Regions from separate parts of the Kocuria sp. GQ42 genome, predicted to be linked through region 3. Evidence: riboswitches for the same ligand, from Rfam matches in the RefSeq annotation. Region 3 holds a riboswitch; each other region holds the start of a gene.
The links. A riboswitch is a leader RNA that binds a small molecule or an ion and turns the genes downstream of it on or off. The one in region 3 is predicted to bind thiamine pyrophosphate.

Region 1: another riboswitch for thiamine pyrophosphate. It lies ahead of AC6CH6_RS12765 (FAD-dependent oxidoreductase); the one in region 3 lies ahead of thiM (hydroxyethylthiazole kinase).
Region 2: another riboswitch for thiamine pyrophosphate. It lies ahead of AC6CH6_RS14260 (ECF transporter S component); the one in region 3 lies ahead of thiM (hydroxyethylthiazole kinase).

What each region holds. Positions count from the first base shown of each region.
Region 1 covers NZ_JCAXEN010000006.1:12,676-14,927, forward strand. The annotation lists gene AC6CH6_RS12755 (hypothetical protein) at 1-449, opposite strand, end outside; gene thiE (thiamine phosphate synthase) at 548-1,267, opposite strand; TPP riboswitch at 1,283-1,386, shown strand; gene AC6CH6_RS12765 (FAD-dependent oxidoreductase) at 1,382-2,252, shown strand, end outside.
Region 2 covers NZ_JCAXEN010000007.1:30,894-33,145, reverse strand. The annotation lists gene mnhG (monovalent cation/H(+) antiporter subunit G) at 1-300, shown strand, start outside; gene AC6CH6_RS14265 (DUF4235 domain-containing protein) at 361-639, shown strand; TPP riboswitch at 777-896, shown strand; gene AC6CH6_RS14260 (ECF transporter S component) at 987-1,610, shown strand; gene AC6CH6_RS14255 (ABC transporter ATP-binding protein) at 1,607-2,252, shown strand, end outside.
Region 3 covers NZ_JCAXEN010000001.1:711,219-713,470, reverse strand. The annotation lists gene thiE (thiamine phosphate synthase) at 1-181, opposite strand, end outside; gene thiM (hydroxyethylthiazole kinase) at 178-1,002, opposite strand; TPP riboswitch at 1,045-1,138, opposite strand; gene AC6CH6_RS03330 (nuclear transport factor 2 family protein) at 1,188-1,922, opposite strand; gene AC6CH6_RS03325 (Rne/Rng family ribonuclease) at 2,117-2,252, opposite strand, start outside.

The DNA.
Region 1 (2,252 bases), on a different contig from region 3:
TCGTCGGGGACGCCCAGGTCCCGGGCGGCCCGGGCCACGGCCAGCGGGGGCTGCTCCGGCAGGGGGTTGGTGCCCCACTCCAGGAGCCCGGTCAGCAGCGGGCGCTCGAGCACGGCGGCCAGGGCCGCCCGGGCGCCCGGCACCCGGGTCAGCTCCAGCAGCCCGCTCGGCGGCGCGGACGGGCACCCCGGCACGTCGCTGGGCAGCCGGGCGGCGCGCTCCAGCCAGAAGGTGTCGCCGAAGAGGGTGGCGAGCAGCACGGCGGCGGCGAGCCGGTCGTCGCTCGGGGCGGCGTCCTCCGGGAGGCCCTGCTCCCAGTGCGTGCCGAGGGCGCGGCGGGCGGGCTCACCGGCCAGCCGGACGCGCAGCTGCGCGTCCTCCGGGCCGCGGGCGGTCTCCGCGGGGCGCTCCACCGCGTGCCGCACCTGGGGGTCGAGCTCGGGGTCCATGGGCCACCTCTCCGTCGTCGTCCTGCGTCCATGCTCTCAGAACGTGCTGGACGGCGGCGGGGAGCCGACGGTGAGCCGGGCGGCGGTTCGCCCCGGGCTCAGGCGGGGAGCAGGCCGCGCAGCTGCCCGGCGGCGACGCGGGGATCGGGGGCCTCGGTGACGGCGCGGACGACGACGACGCCGCGCGCCCCGGCCTCCAGCACCTGCGGGAGCCGCGGCTCGTCGATGCCGCCGATGGCGAACCACGGCACGGGCAGGACCTCCGGGTCCGCGTCCAGCCGGGCCTCCGTCAGCTCGGCGACCGCGCGGACGAACTCCAGCCCGGTGGCCGGGCGCCCCGGCTTGGTGGGCGTGGCCCAGACGGGCCCGGTGCAGAAGTAGTCGACGTCCGGGTCCTCGAGCGCCGCCGTGGCCTGTCCGAGGTCGTGGGTGGAGCGCCCGATCAGCACGTCGGGGCCCAGGAGCCGCCGGGCCTGGGCGGGGCTGAGGTCGTGCTGGCCCACGTGGAAGACGTCGGCGCCCACGAGCGCGGCGATGTCGGCGCGGTCGTTGACCGCGAACAGGGCGTCGTACTCGGCGGCGACCCGGCCCAGCAGCTCCAGCGCGGCGATCTCCTCGTCCGCGTCGATGCTCTTGTCCCGCAGCTGGACGATGTCCGCGCCGCCGGCACAGACGGCGTGCAGGAACTCCTCGAGGTCGCCCCGGTCCCGGCGGGCGTCCGTGCACACGTACAGCCGGGCGGCGAGGAGGCGGGCCGTCCGGGTGTCTCGCAGGGAGGACTCGGCGGGGGCGGAGGCGTCACGGGTAGGGTGGGTCACACGCTGATGATAGGTCAGCGGTTCTGCGGGAGCCCCACCGGGGGCTGAGAGGGCGTCCAGCGCCGACCGCCACACCTGATGCGGGTCATGCCGCCGGAGGAAAGGACGTTCCCTGTGACTGCCGCGCACCCCGCCCCCACGACCGCGCCCCACCCGCTGGTCGACCGGCCCGAACACGTCCGCGCCGACGTCGCCGTCGTCGGCGCCGGGGTGATCGGCCTGGCCACCGCCTGGGAGCTGCGCCGCCGCGGCCGCTCGGTGGTCGTGGTGGACCCCGAGCCGGGCTCCGGCGCCAGCCGCGCCGCGGCCGGGATGCTCGCCCCGGTGAGCGAGGTCCAGTACCAGCAGGAGCCCCTGTACCCCCTCATGACCGCCTCGGCCGCCGAGTACCCGGCGTTCGTGGCCGCCCTCGAGCAGGCCGCCGGCGGGACGGTGGGCCACCGGGCCACCGAGACCCTGGTCTGCGGCGTGGACGCCGCCGACCGGCAGGCCCTGGCGGACCTCCGCGCGCTGCAGGGGCGCCACGGCATGACGGTGGAGCCGCTGACCCTGCGCGCCGCCCGCACCCTCGAGCCGGCCCTGAGCCCGCGGCTGTCCGCGGCGTTCCGGATCCCCGACGACCACCAGGTGGACCCGCGCCGCCTCGTGGCCGGGCTGCTCGCGGCCCTCGTCGCCCCGGAACTCCCCGACCCCCCGGAGCCCGCCGGGCTCCCGGCCGCGCGCGACGGCGGACCGGCCCGCCTCGTCCACGACCTCGCCACGGGGCTGCGCCGCAACGCCGAGGGCGCGGCGACCGGCGTCCGCCTGGCCGGCGGCGGGATGGTCTCCGCGACCTGGACGGTCCTCGCCCCCGGGGCCGGGCTCGGTGAGCTCGAAGGACTGCCGGAGGACTGGCACCCGCCGCTGCGGCCGGTGCACGGGGACATCCTGCGCGCCCGGGTCCCCGCCGGGGCGCCGGAGCTGCTCGAGCGCACGGTCCGCGGCC
Region 2 (2,252 bases), on a different contig from region 3:
ACGGCCGTCGCCCTCGAGAACCGCGAACCCGTCATGATCCCGCTCATCGCCCTCGGCTGGATCTTCCAGCTGCTCACCGTGCCCGTCTCGGCGCACATGGTGGGACGCTCGACGTACCGCACCAAGCACCTGAACCGGACCACGCTGACCCAGGACGACCTGCAGAAGGTCCTCAACCGCGCCGCGGAGGGCGGGGCGGAGGGCTCCGCGGAGGGCGTCGCCGCGGGACCGCCGGTGCCGAGCCCGGACGGCCGGCGGGCGGACGGACAGCAGACTGACGGATCGCCGGGGACGCGTTAGGCTGGGCAGGATCGACAGGGCGCACCCGCGTCCCCCTCGGACGACAAGGAGCAGCACTCCATGAACACCAAGGTCCTCGAACTCGTGGGCACGGGCCTCTCGCTCGGCGGCGTGGCGCTCTCGCACAAGGTGCTCGGCGCGGCGTGGACGCGCATCACCGGCGACCCGCCCCCCGCCAAGAACCCGGACCCGGACGAGGCCTGGACGGGCATCATCGTCTGGTCGCTCGTGACCGGTCTCGTGGGCACCGTCATCAAGGTCGGCATCTCCCGCCAGATCGCGAAGATGGAGAACAGGCCGCAGACCAACCCCAAGGCCTCGAGCCAGGCCGAGGTCTGAGGCCCGGCGAGCACCTCGCGCAGGGGCCCGCCCGGCCGGACACCGCACCGGTGTCCGGCCGGACGGGCCCCTGCGTCGTTCACCGGCCGTGCGCCGGCCGTGCACGGAGCGGGCGAGGGAGGGGTAGACTCGGTGCCACTGAACGACAGGGGAGCGCCCCGCCGGTGAGACCGGCGCGGCGCTGAGAGTGCGGATCGCCGCAGACCCTCGAACCTGCTCCGGCTAGCACCGGCGAAGGGAGTCGAGCATCTCAGGGGTGCTTCCCCGGGAACGCGCCACCGGCGCGGCCCGCGGAACCCCGTCCCCTCCTGGCACCGACGGCTCGCTGAGCCCAGGAGGAACCCACCGTGAACACCACCACCACCCACCGCCCCGCCCGCCGACCCGGCACGTCCCGCGCGTCGTCCTGGCGCGTCGTCGACATCGTCGTGGCCGCCGTCCTCGCCGCCGTGTGCGCCGTCGTCTTCTGGGCGTGGTCGAACCTGCTCTACCCCTTGGTCGGCACGGCCGCGGTCGCCTACCCGCCCGCCGTGGGGCTGATCGCCGGCGGCTGGCTCGTGGCCGGCGTGCTCGGCGGGCTGATCATCCGCAAGCCCGGCGCCGCGCTGTTCTGCGAGCTGCTCGCCGCCGTGATCGAGAGCTTCCTGGGCACCCACTTCGGCCTGCTGGTCGTGCTCTCCGGGCTCGTCCAGGGCATCGGCGCGGAACTGGCCTTCGCCGCCTTCCGGTACCGCCGGTTCGACGCCCTCGCGGCGGCCGTGGCGGGCGCCGTGAGCGGGATCTTCCTCGGCGTCCACGAGAACATCGTCTACAACTACGAGTGGGCGCTGAGCCACCAGGTGGTCTACGTGGTCCTGGCGGCCGTCTCCGGGGTGGTGCTCGCGGGCCTGCTCATGCAGGCCGTGGTGCGGGCCCTCGCGGCCACCGGCGTGCTGCAGGGTCTCGCGTCGGGGCGGGCCGTGCGGCGATGACGGCTCCCACGACCCCGGGCCCCGTGGTGCCCGCCACCCGCGGGGCGCGGGTCGAGGCCCGCGGCTTCGGCTGGCACCACCCCGGGCGGGACGCGGCGGCGCTGCACGGCCTCGACCTCGTGGTGGAGCCGGGGGAGCGCGTGCTCCTGCTGGGACCCAGCGGGGCGGGCAAGTCCACCCTCCTGCACGCCCTGGCAGGAGTCCTCCACGACGACGACGGGCAGTCCGCCTCCGGCGAGCTGCTGCTCGACGGCATGCCGCCGGAGCAGGCACGCGGCCGGGCCGGGCTCGTGCAGCAGGACCCCGAGTCCCAGGTGGTGCTGTCCCGGATCGGGGACGACACCGCCTTCGGCCTCGAGAACCTCGCGGTGCCCCGGGAGCAGATCTGGCCGCGGGTGCGCGCGGCGCTCGAGGACGTGGGGCTGGACCTCCCCCTCGACCACTCCACCGCGGCCCTGTCCGGCGGGCAGAAGCAGCGCCTGGCGCTCGCGGGCGCCGTGGCCATGAGCCCCGGGCTGCTGCTGCTCGACGAGCCGACCGCCAACCTGGACCCCGCCGGCGTGCGTCAGGTCCGCGACGCCGTGGTGTCCTGCCTCGACCGCAGCGGCGCCACGCTCGTGGTCGTGGAGCACCGTGTCGCCG
Region 3 (2,252 bases):
CGACGGCCGTCAGCAGGGCGACGAGCTCGCGGACCGGGGCGTCCTTCTCCCGCACCTGGACCATGGTCGCTCCCCCGCGCACGGCGGCGGCCACGACGTCCGGGACCGTCCGGGGGGCGCTCAGGGCGGTGTCCGTCACCAGGTGCAGGGCCAGGGCGGCGGGGTCGAGGCGCGGGCTCACCGGGCGCCCTCCTCGCGCACGAGCTCCGCCCGGGCGGCGATCCCCTCCGGGGTGACGGCGTGCAGCCGGTCCAGCAGCGCCACGGCGAAGGAGCCGGGCCCGGCGGAGTCGGCGGCCGCGTCCTCGGCCGCGAGGGTGTACACCGTGGTGGCGGCCACCGCCGCGGCGGCCGGGTCCGTGCGCACGGCGGTGAACGCGGCCATGAGGGCGCCCAGGGCGCACCCGCCGCCGGTGATGCGGGTCAGCAGGGGCGTGCCGTGCGGCACCCGGACCACGGTGCCGTCCGGGGAGCGCACGAGGTCCACGGGCCCGGACACGGCCACGGCCGAGCCGGCCCGCGCGGCGAGCGCGGCGGCGGCGTCCCGGGCCGCGTCGACGCCGTGGGTCGTGTCCGTGCCGCGGCCGCCGGCGCCGCCGGCGAGGGCGATGACCTCGGAGGCGTTGCCGCGCACGATCGCCGGCTCGAACCCGAGCAGGTCGCGGGCCAGCGCCGTGCGCACGGGCAGGGCACCCACCGCGACCGGGTCCAGGACCCAGGCCCGGCCCGCGCGGCGCCGGGCCCCGACGGCCTCGTAGGCGGCGCCGCGCTGCTCGGCGGTGGGCGTGCCGGTGTTCACGAGCAGGCCGTCGGCGAGCTCCGCGAAGACCCCGCCCTCGCCCTGGATGTCGGTCATCGCCGGGGAGGCGCCCACGGCGAGCAGCACGTTGGCGGTGAAGTTGGTGACCACGGCGTTGGTGATGCACTGCACCAGCGGCGCCGCGGCGCGCAGGTCCTCCAGGGCCGCGGCGGCGTCCTCGGCGAGCGCGGGGTCCGGCGGCACCGGCCTCCCGGGTCCTGGTGTGCGGTCGGACGGGGGTACGGCATCGCGCATCTGCGACATCCCTTCGCTAGTACTGGCTAGATCAGGTTCGACGGGTGTGTTCTCAGCCGCTCGTGCGGCACCCCGTGTCTGGTGTGCTGCCAGTCTAGTCGTCGTGCGGGAGCCGGCACGGACCCCGCACGGGATCAGAACATGCCGTTGGCGTGCGCCATCCGCTGGGGCACCGGCTGCGCGACGCCCCAGTGCTCCACGATCCGGCCGTCGTCGAGGCGCCAGAGGTCGTAGCAGGCGACCGTTCCGGTGGATCCCCCGTCGCGGTTCTCTCCGGGAGCGGCCTCCGCGACGGTCAGCACGAAGTTCCCCTCGCCGACCACCCGGCGCAGCCGCTGGTACGCGGGCTGCGGGCCGTCCGGTGTGCCGCCGGTGTGCTCGGTGCAGCCCCGGGGGCTCATGTGGTCCTGGACGGCGTGGCGGTCGCCCCCGATGAGGGCGGCCTCGACCCACTCGGCGGCGATGCGCTTGTTGTCCTGCGTCCGCTCGTGGTCCGTGACCGCGACGGGACCGTCGAGCTGGGGGCGGGCGCCGTCGGGGCCCGTGCGCAGGGGCTCGAGGACGTCCCAGTGCTCGGCGATCCGTCCGTCCTCCACTCGGAAGACGTCGAAGCCGACCAGCGGCTCCGGACCGAGCCCTTCGTACACCGAGTGGACGGCCACCGTCCCGTGGTCGTCGAGCATCCGGACCATGTCCACGCGGAAGTCGTCGGGCATGCTCTGCACGAAGTGCCTGAGACCCTCGCGCCCGTCCGGCGCGAGCGGCGAGTGCTGGATGAAGTCCTCCGTGTAGTGCCGGTCCACGGCCGACGGATCCCGGTGGACGAACAGTTCCGTGCCGGTGGTGCGGATGGTGTCTGCACTGGTCATGGCGATGCTCCCTGGAACGGGCGGCCGCTCTCCCGGCGGACGGGACGGCGGCCCCGGGTGTGCTTGTGGTGCGCACCACGGTACGCCGCCGTGCGGAGGGCGGGCAGGCCGGGACGGTCCGTGACGGTCCGCGACGACGGAGGACCCCGACCGTGCCGGTCGGGGTCCTCCGTGGTGCTGCTCGGCGGGGCGGGTCAGCCCCGGTCGGCGGGCCGGCCGCTGGTGAGGTCCTCGGCCTTGACGCCGACGCCGACGACGGTCGGCGCCCGGCGGGAGGGGTCCTCCGGGGCGCGCTGGGCGACGGTCTTCGCCTCGTGCCGGGCGCCCTCC